3 regions of the Bacillus cereus group sp. RP37 genome follow, and region 1 is predicted to be linked to each of the others. Evidence: riboswitches for the same ligand, from Rfam matches in the RefSeq annotation. Region 1 holds a riboswitch; each other region holds the start of a gene.

Region 1 (5,391 bases):
GATGTATTTTCAGCTGGTCGTGTACAAACACCGACACTCGCATTAATTGTAAAGCGTGAAAAAGAAATAGAGAACTTTAAGTCAGAGCCATTTTGGGAAGTGTTCGCAACCTTTAATATGGAAGGAAAGAAGTATGAGGGGAAATGGGAGAAGGATAGTGAATCCCGCTTAAAGGACCCTGATATGGCAAATAAAATTGCGGCATTTTGCCAAGGGAAACCAGCTGTAGTAAAAGAAATGAAAACGGAGCGTAAAGAGTTTCAGCCGCCGTTTTTATTTAATTTATCAGCACTGCAAGCGACAGCTAATAAAGCTTTTAAATTTTCACCGAAAAAGACGCTTGATATAACACAAGCACTATATCAAAAAGGGATAGTTTCTTATCCTCGTTCAGATTCTAACTATGTTACACAAGGAGAAGCAGCGACGTTCCCTGATATTTTACAGAAGTTAAGTCAGTTTGATGAATATAAAAATTTATTACCGGCTCCGGTTGAATCGATTATGAATAATAAGCGTTATGTGAATGAAAAGAAAGTAACAGATCACTACGCAATTATACCGACAGAGCAAGTTACAAATCCAAGTAGATTATCAGGTGATGAAAAGAAAATTTACGATATGATCGTAAGAAGACTGATTGCGGCGCATTATGAAGTAGCAATCTTTGACTATACAACGATTGTAACGCTTGTAGATGAACGTGCTGAATTTATTTCAAAAGGAAAACAGCAAATTCAAGAAGGATGGCGTAAAGTTATTTTCCAAGACGATAAAGATGACGAAACAATTCTTCCAATTGTAGCTGAAGGTGAAGAAGGAAAAGTTGTAAAGGTAAAAGTAAAAGAAGGAAAAACACAGCCACCGAAGCGTTATACTGAAGGACAACTTATTACGTTAATGAAAACGGCCGGTAAGTATTTAGAGAATGAAGAGTTAGAGAAAGTATTAAAGAAAACAGAAGGTTTAGGTACTGAGGCAACGCGTGCAGGTATTATTACGATGCTGAAAGACCGTAAATATATAGATGTGCAGAAGAACCAAGTGTACGCAACCGATAAAGGAAAAGTATTAATTACCGCAATCGGAGACAAAATACTAGCTTCACCAGAAATGACAGCGAAATGGGAGCAGCGCCTTGCGGAAATTGGTGAAGGTACCGCTTCTCCCGCTACATTTATGGAACAAACGAAAAAGCTATCAGCTAAAATTATTGAAGATGCAGTGGAAATGTCTGAGAAATGGGATTTCACTGGACTACATGTTGAATCGATTGAACGAAAAGGATCGAAATTTACAACAGGTAAAAAGGTTGGTAGCTGTAAAAAATGTGATGGCGATGTGATTGATAAGTCAACGTTTTACGGTTGTTCTAATTACAACACGACACAATGTGATTTTACCATCTCGAAGAAAATATTAAGCAAAACAATTTCGCAAAAGAATATGACAAAGCTTTTAAAAGGTGAGAAGACCGATTTAATTAAAGGCTTTAAAAAGGGCGAGAAAACATTTGATGCGAAGTTAGAGTGGAAAGATAATAAGATTAATTTTGTGTTTGAGAATTAAGTGGCTTTAGCAAATACAAGGTTTTGTAAAAGGTTAGATTTAAAAAATATGGATAGAAAAGAGAGAGCATGACAACTTTATGTCATGCTTTTTTATTTTGTAATTACAGGATTTTGTGTGCTAACAATAAAAAATATTTGAAAAGATAGTATTAAATAGGATGTTTATAGTATCTTTATCATTTCTTTTATATAAAGGAAAAATAAGCAATTAAGAGCACAACTGAAAGTATTTTATACTGATGTATGTGAAAATATGCAATAAAAATATTATCTAAAACAATAAAATTTTATTGTAAAACGATAAAATTTATATTAAAATCAAAAACAGAGTAAATAAGTGTGGTGCTTTTTATAGAAAAGGTAACAACGTTATTTTTAAAATTAGAGGAGGTATAAATATGGACATTAACAATGTGATTATTGAAAATATGGATAACCCTCATGAGTTGGAGAGAATGTATAGAAAAGATCCGAAATCTTTTAAAAAGTCATTCTCACAAGCATGGGCCCAAAACCCTGATTCTCAGGTTCTAGGTGCTTGGTATGAAAGGTTGCATTTCAAGGAGACGGCAAATAAAGAAAAAAAATCGTTGTTTCAAAAAGGTTTCTTATTCATGGGCATGCTAGCTATTCTAGCTGGGCTAAGTACCAGAATCATTTTCCACTTTGTCGAGCAGGAAGCAATCGCTCCAATTAACCTAGCTTTTGGTGTAATTCCTTTTATTGCTGCTTATTTTATTTACAATAATACGCCGAAAAAAAGTATTATTTATTTCCTTGCAGCGTTGTTCTTAATTGCCGGGTTGTATCTTAATATGTTGCCATTAAATTATAAAGACAGCAGTATCCTTGCGTATTTACATCTTCCTATATTGTTATGGGTCTTAGTAGGACTTGCGTTTACGGGAAATGAATATTCAAAAGGCAGTACAAGATTAGCTTATATTAAATTTAATTTAGAATATTGTCTTCTCTACGCGAGCATGGCAGTGAGTGGAATGATACTAGCAGTATTCACTATGCGATTATTTAGCTTTGTTGACTTGGATATAGGAGAATTCTATTTTAGTAATGTTGTTTTATTTGGAGCTGCCGCTCTCGCTGTAGTGGCTGCATATTTAGTATCAATGAATCTTAAACTTGCTAAAAATATTACACCATACATATCTAAAATTTTTAGTCCGCTCGTCCTGATCACATTGTTGATCTATCTTATAACGGTTATATGGGTTGGGAAAAATCCGTTCTTGGACCGCAATTTCCTAATGGCCTTCAACGGAATACTCCTTGGTGTATTGGCTGTTACTATATTTTCTATCGTTGAGAGTGACTCAGACGAGAAAAAGAACATTTCAGATTATATAAATTGTGCCCTAATTGTTTTGGCGCTTATTATTGACACTGTGGCATTATCAGCTATCGTATTCAGACTTTCTTCTTACGGTATTACACCTAATAGACTTGCTGTTTTAGGCGTAAACATACTGATTTGGGCAAATCTCATTTGGATTATGTTTTCCTATATGCGTTTTCTACAAAACAAATCAGGACCGAGAGCTATCCAAGATGCCGTCACGAAGTATTTGCCAATCTACGGACTTTGGGCAGCTTTCGTTATATTTACGTTTCCTTTAATTTTTAATTAGAAAGGCTTTATTAACGTAACGACAAAATTGTTAAAAGAGGATGATAGATGTCATCTTCTTTTAACTGTATAGAAAAACATATTGAAATTATTTTGATGTAAAATATAATGAATTTAGATAATTAAATAAGAAACTTCTTATTAAGAGAGGTGGAGGGACTGGCCCTTCGAAGCCTCAGCAACCTAATGTTAAATAAAGGTGCTAAATCCTGTAGGGTCTAAAAGTCCTAATAGATAAGAAAATGGGTATAAGTAAACCTTCTTCTTATTTTGAAGAAGGTTTTTTGTCATATAAATGGAGAATTAGAAAGGTGGTGATACAGAAGCGAAAGAATTAAAGAAAATATAGAAGAAGAAACCGGAGGGCGTAGTGAATAATCAAGTTGGAAGTTTAAAAGAGGATAGCACTAGTGATAGTATTTGGAGCAATAAAGTTTTTTCGTATTTTTTCTTAGCAAGTTGTATTTCTTTGATAGGCAATTCAATGGTTACGCTCGTTTTACCGTTATGGGTAATGAAATTAACGAATTCTCCAATACTTGTTTCTGGGGTAAACATTGCAATAGCAACGACGGCAATTCTGTTTGCACCTGTAACAGGAACGTTAGCAGATCGAATGTCGCGAAGAAAGCTTATGATAATTGCGGATGTTATGAGATGTATCGTTATGATTTTAATTGCAGTTATAGCATTTTACAATAAAATGCTATACATTCCGTTACTACTTTTACTTATTATACGTTCGATGGGGAGTGCCTTATTTACACCAGCTTCAAATGCAGCATTAGTAACATATGTGGAAGAAAAGCATGTTCAACAGGCGATTACACTGAGGCAAATATCAATACAAATCATATCGGTTGCCATTCCTTTAATGGCGAGTTTTTTAATTAGTATTTTTAGTTTTCATGGAGTATTTGTATTAGATTCACTCACATTCTTTATATCTTTTTTAATTTTAATGAACATCAAATTTCCACGTGAGTTGAAAATAGAAAAGAAAAAGCCTTTTTACGAAGACTTTAAAGAGGGCTTCTCCATATTTAATAGTAATCAATCATTGAAAACATTGCTTATGAGCGCTGTGGTTATTAATTTACTTGGAGCGGCGTGTATGCTTTCACTACAAGTAATAGTTGTTAGAGAAATGGACCTTTCTACGGGATGGTATAGTATAGTTTTTGCGGCATCACCGATAGGGATTTTAATAGGAGCATTTATTACTAAAAAGATTCGTACATATAAAACGATTACGACTGCTTTTATATGTACTGCTATTATGGGGATTTTTAATGCTGCAATGGGTACGACGTTAAATCCGGTATTATTTTCAGTTTATTATTTTTTATCAGGAATTGCATTTGGAGTGAGTAATGTATATTTTGGAGTACTGTATAGAAAATTAATTCCAAATGAAGTGCAAGGGAGATTTTTTGGTTTTTTAAATTCATTATTATTGGTATCAACTCCAGTTGGAATTGCAATAACAGGGTATTCATTAGAGTCAATTTCAGCTTCTATTCTATTTATTATAATTGGTATTATTACGTTTTTAGTTTCAGTTATTTCGTTTGTGATGATAAATAAGAAATAAGTGTTGTATGAAATTTTTCAAAAACAAAAAACGTCCCATAACAGGACGTTTTTTATTATGTATATTGTTGTTTTCTCTTAATAAGCAACAACACTTGTGAAACACAAGCAAGTACTGGCAGTTCAATCAACGGTCCAATAACTAACGCGAGAGCGATAAGAGGTTCGTCTGGAAAAGCGGTCACAGCAATAGCGAGTGCAACAGGTGAGTTTCTTGCTAAAGTTGTTAAGTTTAGACTTACTGTATCTTTATAAGATAAACGCATCATGCGTCCGATAAATTGTCCGAGTACAAAATTAATGATGAAGAACAATAGAACAGGAATGAGTAATAATAAAACGACTTTCATATTTTGTAGTAAATATTTTCCTTGTGATGCAAACATCGCTACTATTGCTAAACTTAAAAATACAATTTGGGCAGAGCTGAAAAACGGAATGAGTTTATTCTCGAGTGTTTCAGCTTTTTTCATTTTATTCATAATGAATTTTGTAGCGTGTGCAAGTAAAAATGGTAAGACGATTACGATAACAATACTTTCTACTAAAACAGAAACTGCTACAGTCTTCATAACACCAGCA
Region 2 (5,391 bases), 2.9 Mb from region 1:
ATGGGCGGCTATTTCTTAATTGTTGTGAATTTAGGATACTATAGTATGAAAGATGAGGAAGAATTAACGAAGAGCTAAAAAGATAAAAAGCCTCTTTTTAGATGGGATAGAGGATCCGGCGGGGGATAGAAGCGGTTAGGGCCTGTTTGAGCCCCACGCGGAGTAAAACCAGAAGGATGTAGCGAGTAGAGATATAATTCATATGTTCGAATCCGTAAGTTGTACGTGTGAAAATGGATTTACCCTGGAATAAGAGATCCAGCGATGAATAGTACAACAGGAAGCGTAACTTTGCATAAAATACAGGTTTACGCTTCTAATAAGTTAATATGAAATCACGTATTAGTATGACTCTTAGTTTTTTTGAAAAAGTTGGATATAATACAAAAAGCTATTCCGGTAATTAGAATAATATATTTTATTGTTTCACTTGTATGCTCGAATAAATTAGCGTTAAGCATCACAAGTCCCCAAAACATTTGGATCGCTCCATAACTGAATAAAATTTTTCCTGTACGAGAAAAATTTCTCATAGGCTTCACCCCTTCCTATATATGTAAATTGTATCATGAAAAACTAAAAGTAAATAAATATAAATTGAAATTTCTGTAAATTAACAAACTAAGCCACAGATGAAGAGATTAACGTTTCACTTTATATAAGATATAGAAAGAAGCTTACGCAAAAACGTAAGCTTCTTTTTTATGTAAGTGTGTGTAACCGTTAAGCCGCATTGGGTTTTGTCGGTGAGTACGCGGAACTTTACGGTTACACGACACTTATTCATATGAGTAAAAGGATGATTCCAAAAGAAAGTTTGCACTTAAGCGATTGGACCGCCTAAGTTAATAATATCTTCAGAAACGCTGTCGAACTTTTTGAAGTTAGCTTTGAATTCATTTGCAAGCTCGATTGCTTTCGCTTTGTAAGCAGCTTTATCAGCCCAAGTTTGTTCAGGCATTAACACTTCGTCTGGTACACCTGGTACGTGAAGTGGAACTTCAAGACCGAAGATGTTATGTGTAGCTGTTTCAGTTTTCGCAAGTTCACCGCTTAATGCAGCTTGAATCATTGCACGAGTGTAACCTAAGTTCATACGTTTACCAACGCCGTATTCGCCACCAGTCCAGCCAGTGTTTACTAAGAATACTTTCGCATCGTGTTTCTCGATTTTTTCACCAAGCATTTCAGCATAGCGAGATGCATCAAGTGGTAAGAATGGTGAACCGAAGCAAGTTGAGAATGTTGCTTGCGGAGATGTAACACCACGCTCTGTTCCTGCTAGTTTACTAGTGTAGCCACTTAAGAAATGGTACATAGCTTGTTCTTTTGATAACTTACTGATTGGAGGCAATACGCCAGATGCATCAGCAGTTAAGAAAATGATTGTATTTGGGTGTCCAGCAACACTTGGCAGTACGATATTGTCGATCGCATGCATAGGGTATGCAGCACGAGTATTTTCTGTTAAAGTAGTATCGTTATAGTCTGCAATACGCGTTTGGTTATTAATGATAACGTTTTCTAAAACAGATCCAAATTTGATTGCATCGAAAATTTGTGGTTCTTTCTCGTGAGAAAGGTTTACACATTTTGCGTAGCAACCGCCTTCAATATTGAATACGCCGTTATCAGACCAACCATGCTCATCATCACCAATTAATTTACGGTTTGGATCAGCAGATAATGTTGTTTTACCTGTTCCAGATAAACCGAAGAATAGTGCTACGTCACCTTCTTCACCTACGTTTGCAGAGCAATGCATAGAAAGAATATCTTGTTCAGGTAGTAAGAAGTTCATAATAGAGAAGATTGATTTTTTCATTTCTCCAGCGTATTCTGTACCACCAATTAGTACGATACGTTTTTCGAATGAAACCATAATGAATGCTTCAGAGTTTGTACCGTCAACAGCTGGATCAGCTTTGAAATTCGGCGCAGAAACAATTGTGAACTCTGATTCATGAGTTGTTAATTCTTCTTCAGTTGGACGAATGAATAATTGATGTACAAATAAATTGTGCCATGCATATTCGTTAATAACTTGAATTGGTAGGCGGTAATTGCGGTCAGCGCCTGCAAATCCATTGAAGACGAATAACTCTTCTTTTTCTTTTAAGTATTCTAAAACTTTAGTATATAATTTATTAAAATGTTCTTCAGAAATCGGTTGATTCACAGCTCCCCAAGCAATTTTGTCAGCAACCGATGCTTCTTTCACAATAAATTTATCTTTAGGAGAACGTCCTGTATATTTTCCTGTTGAAGCAGAAACCGCACCAGTAGAAGTTAATTTCCCTTCATTTCGCATTAATACTTTTTCCACTAATTGCGGAACACTTAGTTGAATCTGTGCATTGCTTCCGTTCAATAATTCGTGTAAACCAATTTGGACATTCACAGTACTCATATTTATATACCATCCTTTTCATTTAATGAAATATTTCTCGTAATCCCCAACAAGAGTATAACACAATTATATAAATAATGTATACTATTTATTTCTATTTGTTTGTGTGAATACATTATTTCCTTATTAATAATTCACTTTAGGCGCATTGAGAAAAACTTTCAGGAAAATGTGAATATTAATTGACAAATGAATATCATTTCTTTAGTATAGGTTGGGACGGATACTCTCTTATCCCGAGCTGGCGGAGGGACAGGCCCGATGAAGCCCAGCAACCTCATTTGTAGTGGTAAATACAGGTGAATAGGTGCTAAAACCTGTGCGAGGCTAATGGTCTCGAACGATAAGAGCAAAGGGCAAAAAGCAGTATGCAAGTAGCAAATTAAACCTTTCCTCTATGTAAAGTAGGAAAGGTTTTTCTGTATGCTTGTGGGAGAATAAATGTATGTCGCAGTTTGTGGCAAATTAAGGATGAGTTCCGTACAATATATACAATTACTGTAGGGAGGTTTACCACATGACAAAAAAACGTCATCTGTTCACATCTGAGTCTGTAACTGAAGGACATCCAGATAAAATTTGTGACCAAATTTCTGATTCAATTTTAGATGCGATCTTATCAAAAGACGCAAATGCACGTGTAGCTTGTGAAACAACTGTAACAACTGGTTTAGTATTGGTAGCGGGGGAAATTACGACTTCTACTTACGTAGATATTCCAAAAATCGTTCGTGAAACAATTCAAGGCATTGGTTACACACGCGCAAAATACGGATTCGATGCAGAAACTTGTGCAGTTTTAACATCTATCGATGAGCAATCTGCTGACATCGCTATGGGTGTTGACCAAGCGCTAGAAGCACGCGAAGGTCAAATGACTGACGCTGAGATTGAGGCAATTGGTGCAGGAGACCAAGGTTTAATGTTTGGTTTCGCATGTAATGAGACACAAGAATTAATGCCACTTCCAATCTCGCTTGCTCACAAATTAGCTCGTCGTTTAACTGAAGTACGTAAAGATGACACATTATCATACTTACGTCCGGATGGAAAAACGCAAGTTACAGTTGAGTATGATGAAAATGGTAAACCTGTACGTGTAGATACAATTGTAATTTCTACACAGCATCATCCAGATGTTACATGGGAAGAAATCGATCGCGATTTAAAAGAGCATGTAATTAAGGCTGTAGTTCCAGCGGAATTAATGGATGGAGAAACGAAATTCTTCATTAACCCAACTGGCCGCTTCGTAATTGGTGGACCACAAGGTGATGCTGGTTTAACAGGACGTAAAATCATCGTTGATACTTACGGTGGATACGCTCGCCACGGTGGCGGTGCATTCTCTGGTAAAGATGCAACAAAAGTTGACCGCTCTGCAGCATATGCAGCTCGTTATGTTGCGAAAAATATCATAGCAGCTGGTCTTGCTGATAAAGCAGAAGTACAACTTGCATACGCAATCGGTGTAGCACAACCAGTATCAATTTCAGTTGATACATTTGGCACTTGTAAAGTATCTGAAGACGTATTAGTAGAACTAGTTCGTAACAACTTCGATCTTCGCCCAGCTGGTATTATTAAAATGCTAGACTTACGTCGCCCAATTTACAAACAAACAGCAGCGTACGGCCACTTCGGACGTACTGATGTAGATCTATCATGGGAACGTACAGACAAAGCTGCAACTTTAAAAGAGCAAGCTGGTCTATAATATATGAAAAAAAGCTTTGCGCGGTGAGCGCAAAGCTTTTTTTATTGCGCTTTACTTACAATTTGAATGCATGAGCCACAATACACTTCGCCGTCTAGCTCAATATACTTTTTCATATTCGTCATACCACTGGCCGGAAAGGGCATATGAATCCATGCTTTTTCATACGTTTGTATTTCTTTTTCACATGATTTACAAAGGATTTGTTTCTTACGGAACATAGATGATCACCCTTTCAGTTGACGTGCTTTACCAGCGCAAAAGGCACTGCTTAGTAAAAATAGTGTCGCGAATATAATGCTTACTAATGTAGCGTATGGGATTGCGCCTTTTAAGGAAAAGCCAACAGTAATGGAAGCGACGAATAAGAGGATGAATGTTGTTGTTAGTTTTTTATAAAGTTCCATAGTATTAGACCTCCGGCTTATTTTGTAGTGCAAGTTATAAAATTGAATTCTATTATGTAGAAAATATAGAGAGTAGTTAAAGATGTGAAGTCTAGGAAATGGTTTTTCATTTTCCTTTTTGTGGGTTAGTATACTTATATTGTATCATGATGCATCGTTGGCTTCATACATAATTGTGCAAAGATATATATGATAAAATGAAGAAAAGCCTTTAAGAAAGGAAAGATGAAAAATGAGCGTAACCGAACATAAAAAACAAGCACCAAAAGAAGTGCGTTGTAAGATCGTAACAATTTCCGATACACGTACGGAAGAGACAGATAAGAGCGGACAATTATTACATGAATTGTTAAAAGAAGCAGGACATAAAGTGACTTCTTATGAAATTGTAAAAGATGATAAAGAGAGTATTCAGCAAGCAGTGTTAGCTGGTTATCATAAGGAAGACGTAGATGTTGTATTAACAAATGGCGGGACTGGTATTACGAAACGTGATGTAACGATTGAAGCGGTATCAGCGCTATTAGATAAAGAAATTGTCGGGTTTGGTGAGTTGTTCCGTATGATTAGTTATTTAGAAGATATCGGAAGCAGCGCTATGTTAAGTAGAGCAATCGGCGGTACAATTGGGCGCAAAGTCGTCTTTTCAATGCCAGGGTCTAGCGGAGCAGTTCGCCTTGCGATGAATAAATTAATTTTGCCGGAATTAGGTCATATTACATTTGAGCTGCATCGCCAATGAGTAAATATGCTGGAATTGTATTAGCGGGCGGTATGTCGAGTAGATTCGGTGAGCCGAAAGCGTTAGCAATTTGGAAGGGGACTACTTTCGTTGAGCATATTGTGAAAGTGATGAC
Region 3 (5,391 bases), 830 kb from region 1:
ATTGAACAGATTAATTTATACGATGATGTAGTACCAATGATAGATAAAACTGTTTTAAGTGCATGGGAAAAACAAGGAACTGAACAGAAGTTAACTGGTGAAGAACAAAAAGTAACGGAGCGTATGTCCGAAATTTTACAACAATTTAAAAGTGCAAATACGTATGTAATCGTATTACCTTTGCACAACTTTAATATTCCATCAAAGTTAAAAGATTACATGGACAATATCATGATTGCACGTGAAACATTTAAATATACTGAAACTGGATCAGTGGGACTACTTAAAGATGGAAGAAGAATGCTTGTTATACAAGCAAGTGGAGGGATCTATACAAATGATGATTGGTATACAGAAGTGGAATACTCTCATAAATATCTAAAAGCAATGTTTAACTTCCTTGGTATTGAAGATTATCAAATCGTTCGTGCACAAGGAACAGCAGTACTAGATCCAAATGAAGTATTACAAAATGCCTATAAAGAAGTTGAAGAGGCTGCTTCTAGATTGGCTAACAAATAAAAGTTTTCACTGGAAGAATGATGGTTATCAATAAAGATCCCCTCCACCTTAAGGCAGAGGGGATCTTCTCATTCCTATTTCAAACTACCCGCAATCTCCGTAAAGATAACTCCAAGCGCATGTGCACCTGCATCTGGATAGCCTAAACTTCTTTCGCCAACTGTACCAGCGCGGCCCATGCGAGCTACGATTTCTTTCGTGTACTCTGCGCCTTTAACAGCTGCTTCTGCTCCTTTTTCAAAGGCAGTTTTCATATCTTCTTCGTTTGAAGCGCTAGCTAACCAAGAGTCTACACATGGAGCAAGTACATCAACAAGCGTTTTATCACCAACTACTGCTCCTCTACCGAATGATCTTTCACCTATAAAATCTGCTATCTCTTCTTTTTTTCTATATTTGCACCAGAACCTTATTTTTTAATCAACACTATTTAACTGACTCTACTTGTTTCTCTAATTCTCTTCCAAGAAATTTAGCAAGCTCAAGCATACCAAATTGATTCGCTACAGACTCTGCGTCAGAATTATAGTTTGTGTTTGTATTAATATCATACGTATAAATTATTCCATCCAAACTGCGAATAAATTCAATACCAGCAACAGTAATTTCATTTTCTTTCAAAAATTCTTTGTACTGCTCAATGATCGGCTCGTGGAAGTCCGGTATAATTTCAAATTTTGTTGACGCTTCTTTCTTACTCTCTTCTCCTACTGGGCAGAAAGCATCTTGAATCGAGCATGCATCCGCTGGACAAAGCTCGAATCCTTCTGATGTATCTACTTTAACTGCATATACAAACTGACCGCCTACAAATTCACAACGTGTAATATATGGTTCTGGCGCTTCAATATATTGCTGGATTAAAGTAATTCCATCAATAGGTTCTTCAAACGCCGGACTATCCAAATATTGCTCTAAAGCATCAATGGAATGAAATAGTTGAACGCCAAGGCCTTTCCCTGCACGATTATGCTTTGTAATGAACGGTACTTCCCCTAACTCCCTTGCTGCCTTTACTATATGATCACGTCCAACAGCACCAATTGTTTTCGGCACTTGTATACCAAAATTTCTTAATGCTGCATATTGATTCAATTTACTTACTTCAAGACGTAATGCACGAGACCCATTAAATACTGTGCGCCCATATCCCTCTAACCAAGCAAGAACTCCTTCCGTCAACTCAGGTGCATATCTATGACCTCTCGTATGTGAAGAAGCACTCATGCGGCTATAAAAAACACCTTGGGGAGGTTCTTGTTCTAACGTAATTGTTCCTTCATTTAAAAACCATTCCTCATACGGTAACTCCAGTTCTTCCAACCTTTTCACTAAATGATCCGTCCATTCCTTATTCTCATGTAATATGTAAATTTTACTCATTTGTAATCAATTCCTTTCTTTTTGCTTCAACTAATGGCATCACTTTTTCAGAAAATCGTTTCATCTCTTCAAGCTGTGGCGAAAATTGTAAAAGTAATAAAGTAACACCCACTTTTTCAAAAGCGAGTATCCTTTCTGCAATTTGTTCTGGTGTTCCAATTAAATTAGGACGTAATCCACGATTAGATACGGAATAATCATTCAACTTCACTTGCTGTTCCAAATGCGATTTACTAATAAAGTCTTGGTAACCCGCGTAACCTAACGCATCGTCTTTCACATCCGTTATGCGTCTCCATTCCTCTACTGCCTCTTCTTCTGTATCACGACAAATGACGTAATCCGCAAGCCCGAATGACTGCAATGGCTCCTCTGTAACTTTCTTTCTACGATTCTTCATATCTTCTATTTTCAGTGATACTTCTTCCACTGTTCCGCCGTGCATGACATATGCATCTGCGTGATTTACAATGACCTCTTTTCCTCTCTCACTCTCACCACCTGCATAAAGCTTGATACCTTGTTTCTGCACAGGTTTTGGACTTAAATGTGTATTCTGAAGCTCATAAAAGTTCCCCTTATAAGAAAACTCGTCTTCTTTCCAAAGCTCTTTCAAAATTGTTACAAATTCCTCTGTGCGATCATATCTTTCATCATGTGCGGTAAATACTCCGCCGTACTGTCTCGCTTCTTCTTCCCACCACGCTGAAACTACATTCAATGTAAAACGACCATTACTTAATTGATCGATATTCGCTGCCATTTTCGCTGTAACCGCTGGATTGTGGAAGCCAGGTCTTACAGCTGTCATAATCTCTAATTTATCCGTTACTGCTGCAAGTGCTGCCGCAGTTGTCCACGCTTCTAAACTTGGTGCTGAAATACCTTTTATATCATTTAAGTTTAATTCTGCAATAAGTGTTGTTGAAAAACCTAATTGTTCTGCCGCTTGCGCTGTTTGTTTTGCATATTCAAACGTAGGCGGCATAGATTCATCACCTACATTTCGAAGCCATCCCCCAAAAATCGGCAACCAAAAACCATACTCCACTACATACTCCCCCTTCATCTCTTAGCCATAAAAAAAGCTACTCTTATTCAAATAAGAGTAGCCTTCTTGACTAATTGAACCGCTCTTATCTTTCAGGTGTTTCTTCACCTGCAGGATTTGGCACCTTTCGTCTCATACGAGGTTGCCGAAGTTTCATAGGGCCCGTCCCTCCACTTCTCAACATAAGAATTGTTTGATTTTCATTTATTATAATCATCTGAATAATAAAAATCAATATTTTAATACTTATTTTTCCGATATACATTAAATGATATATGAAAAATCATATTGTTATAGCGATTTATAAGGGTATTATGTTTCTTTACTTGCGAATATATAAAGGTCTATGGTGTCTTATGTCGAAAACATCATGTATAACCAAGTTGCTTTACTTCTATCTTAAAAACACAGCAAAAGAGGTGTTAGTAGCATGAAAAATAAACGATGTGAGAATTGTGGTTCTACTACATTTAAAGAAGGAAGAGTTGGATCTGCTTATCATGCATATGTTTGTGAAGATGATTCTAGTAGGCTCTTTTCAGTAGGGAAACGTTGCAAACTCTTAACTACATTTTGTTTAGAATGTGGTGAGGTGAAATCATTTAGAGTGGAGAAGCCGGAGATATTTAATGAATAAAACATTAGAATCGAGATGTCCTTCAACCTAATTCTCTTGGTAGACGTGGTTGTAGTTAATACAAATACCATTCCGGTGGAGGCACCATAGGGTGTCTTTTTTTAGTCAGGAATAAGTTTTTACTGCGGTATATATGAAAATAAATCATCTGATTATAAAAATAAAAAAACGCTCATTTGAGCGTTTCATCTATATAATACCTAATAATTACTTTTTCTTCACTTTGATCTAATAACTCTTTATACTTCAATATTACGTCAGCCCCACGGCTCTCCATGCGTATATTGTATAACGCTTGTTGTATTAACCTTTGATTGTTCCGTTGAAACATTTACTCCATATATAATTCCTGAAAACAAATTATATGAACTATGAGCTAATATAGCCGAAAAAAGACCGTATCTTAAGAAAAGTAAAGCATATATAAATAGAATGCGAAATTCAATACACTAGGCTCATGCATGAGTGCAGACACAAAACTTGTAGACAATATCCATACCCAAACGTATTTACTGTTTCTTTCTACAAATAAATTTAAATACAATTTATTAAACACATTAGAATGCTCTTTCGCATTATTAGCCAACCATAATATTGCTGCATAAGGCCCATATCTTTTCAAAATACAGTGGTTTTCATATGTCCCTAAAATTATAACAATAACTTTTCTACACCTACACCATCTATTAATAACAGTTTCAAAGAAGGTGATATTTTAATTGCTTCTTCGATATCTAAATCTCCGAAATCCACCATATATAATCCAAATCCTTCTTTTCCATTTGCATATAATAGCACTTTCCCACCTTCATCATCACCAATTGCAAGTGAGTTAGGTATATATTTTTGGATATTATGAGCTTCATTCATCTCTATGCAACCTGCTGGACTCCAAATACGGATATATATTTCATTATTTACATTAATCTCTGCATCTGTACAATGTTGAATTATCTCTATATAATCTGAAGGAACATCTATTGATGAAAAACCTTGTAATTCTTGAATCGTTTCTTTAGTTGCTGGAGGTTCTTGTGTTTCTAAAGTGAAAACTGCATTTAAGTTCTCAAGTATACTCATTAATACTCAATCCTTTCATATTTTACTTTTAACTTATCAAGCATTCTATATTGTTGTTCTAAAGTTCCTCTAATAGTTTCTTTAGAAAATCCCGCTTTTTCAAAATCAGAAACTATATTCTTTAATTCCTCTTGTAAAGAAGAGCTCCATTTTTCATTTCCTAAGGCTACACGTTCATCACGTCTCAAGTTCTGCGCATTAGTAATAATAGTATGTAATAACCCCTTTCCTGTTTCAATCGTCACTGTTGGTACAAGTTTTGGATCATATCCATATTTATATGAGAACTCACGTTTCTTCTTTTAAAATCCTTATCGTATTTATAAACATACATATCTTTACAGAGAAAACATCTAGCTAAATTATATATCACTCAACTACAAAAAATCCCCTCCACCACAAGGCAGAGGGGATCTTCTAACTTCTATTTCAAACTACCCGCAATCTCCGTAAAGATAACTCCAAGCGCATGCGCACCTGCATCTGGATAGCCTAAGCTTCTTTCACCAACTGTACCGGCGCGGCCCATGCGAGCTACGATTTCTTTCGTATACTCTGCTCCTTTAACCGCTGCTTCTGCTCCTTTTTCGAAGGCAGTTTTCATGTCTTCTTCGTTTGAAGCGCTAGCTAACCAAGAGTCTACACATGGAGCAAGTGCGTCAACAAGCGTTTTATCACCAACTACCGCTCCTCTACCGAACGATCTTTCTCCGATAGA

What was found. A riboswitch is a leader RNA that binds a small molecule or an ion and turns the genes downstream of it on or off. The one in region 1 is predicted to bind S-adenosylmethionine.
Positions count from the first base shown of each region.
Region 2: another riboswitch for S-adenosylmethionine. It lies ahead of metK (methionine adenosyltransferase); the one in region 1 lies ahead of QCI44_RS18825 (MFS transporter).
Region 3: another riboswitch for S-adenosylmethionine. It lies ahead of QCI44_RS23195 (LLM class flavin-dependent oxidoreductase); the one in region 1 lies ahead of QCI44_RS18825 (MFS transporter).

Region 1 is NZ_JARVHP010000001.1:3,557,624-3,563,014, reverse strand. Features, by position in the region: gene topB (DNA topoisomerase III) at 1-1,569, shown strand, start outside; gene QCI44_RS18830 (DUF4153 domain-containing protein) at 1,970-3,217, shown strand; SAM riboswitch class I at 3,352-3,457, shown strand; gene QCI44_RS18825 (MFS transporter) at 3,587-4,810, shown strand; gene QCI44_RS18820 (arsenic resistance protein) at 4,866-5,391, opposite strand, start outside.
Region 2 is NZ_JARVHP010000001.1:679,891-685,281, forward strand. Features, by position in the region: gene QCI44_RS03550 (ATP synthase subunit I) at 1-78, shown strand, start outside; gene QCI44_RS03555 (hypothetical protein) at 336-533, opposite strand; gene pckA (phosphoenolpyruvate carboxykinase (ATP)) at 824-2,410, opposite strand; SAM riboswitch class I at 2,639-2,760, shown strand; gene metK (methionine adenosyltransferase) at 2,928-4,127, shown strand; gene QCI44_RS03570 (hypothetical protein) at 4,169-4,348, opposite strand; gene QCI44_RS03575 (hypothetical protein) at 4,355-4,534, opposite strand; gene QCI44_RS03580 (MogA/MoaB family molybdenum cofactor biosynthesis protein) at 4,767-5,276, shown strand; gene QCI44_RS03585 (molybdenum cofactor guanylyltransferase) at 5,273-5,391, shown strand, end outside.
Region 3 is NZ_JARVHP010000001.1:4,385,829-4,391,219, forward strand. Features, by position in the region: gene QCI44_RS23180 (FMN-dependent NADH-azoreductase) at 1-522, shown strand, start outside; partial or broken gene QCI44_RS23185 (DAK2 domain-containing protein) at 597-887, opposite strand; gene QCI44_RS23190 (ATP-grasp domain-containing protein) at 949-1,905, opposite strand; gene QCI44_RS23195 (LLM class flavin-dependent oxidoreductase) at 1,898-2,956, opposite strand; SAM riboswitch class I at 3,039-3,145, opposite strand; gene QCI44_RS23200 (hypothetical protein) at 3,387-3,593, shown strand; gene QCI44_RS23205 (SMI1/KNR4 family protein) at 4,245-4,673, opposite strand; gene QCI44_RS23210 (hypothetical protein) at 4,673-4,918, opposite strand; gene dhaK (dihydroxyacetone kinase subunit DhaK) at 5,098-5,391, opposite strand, start outside.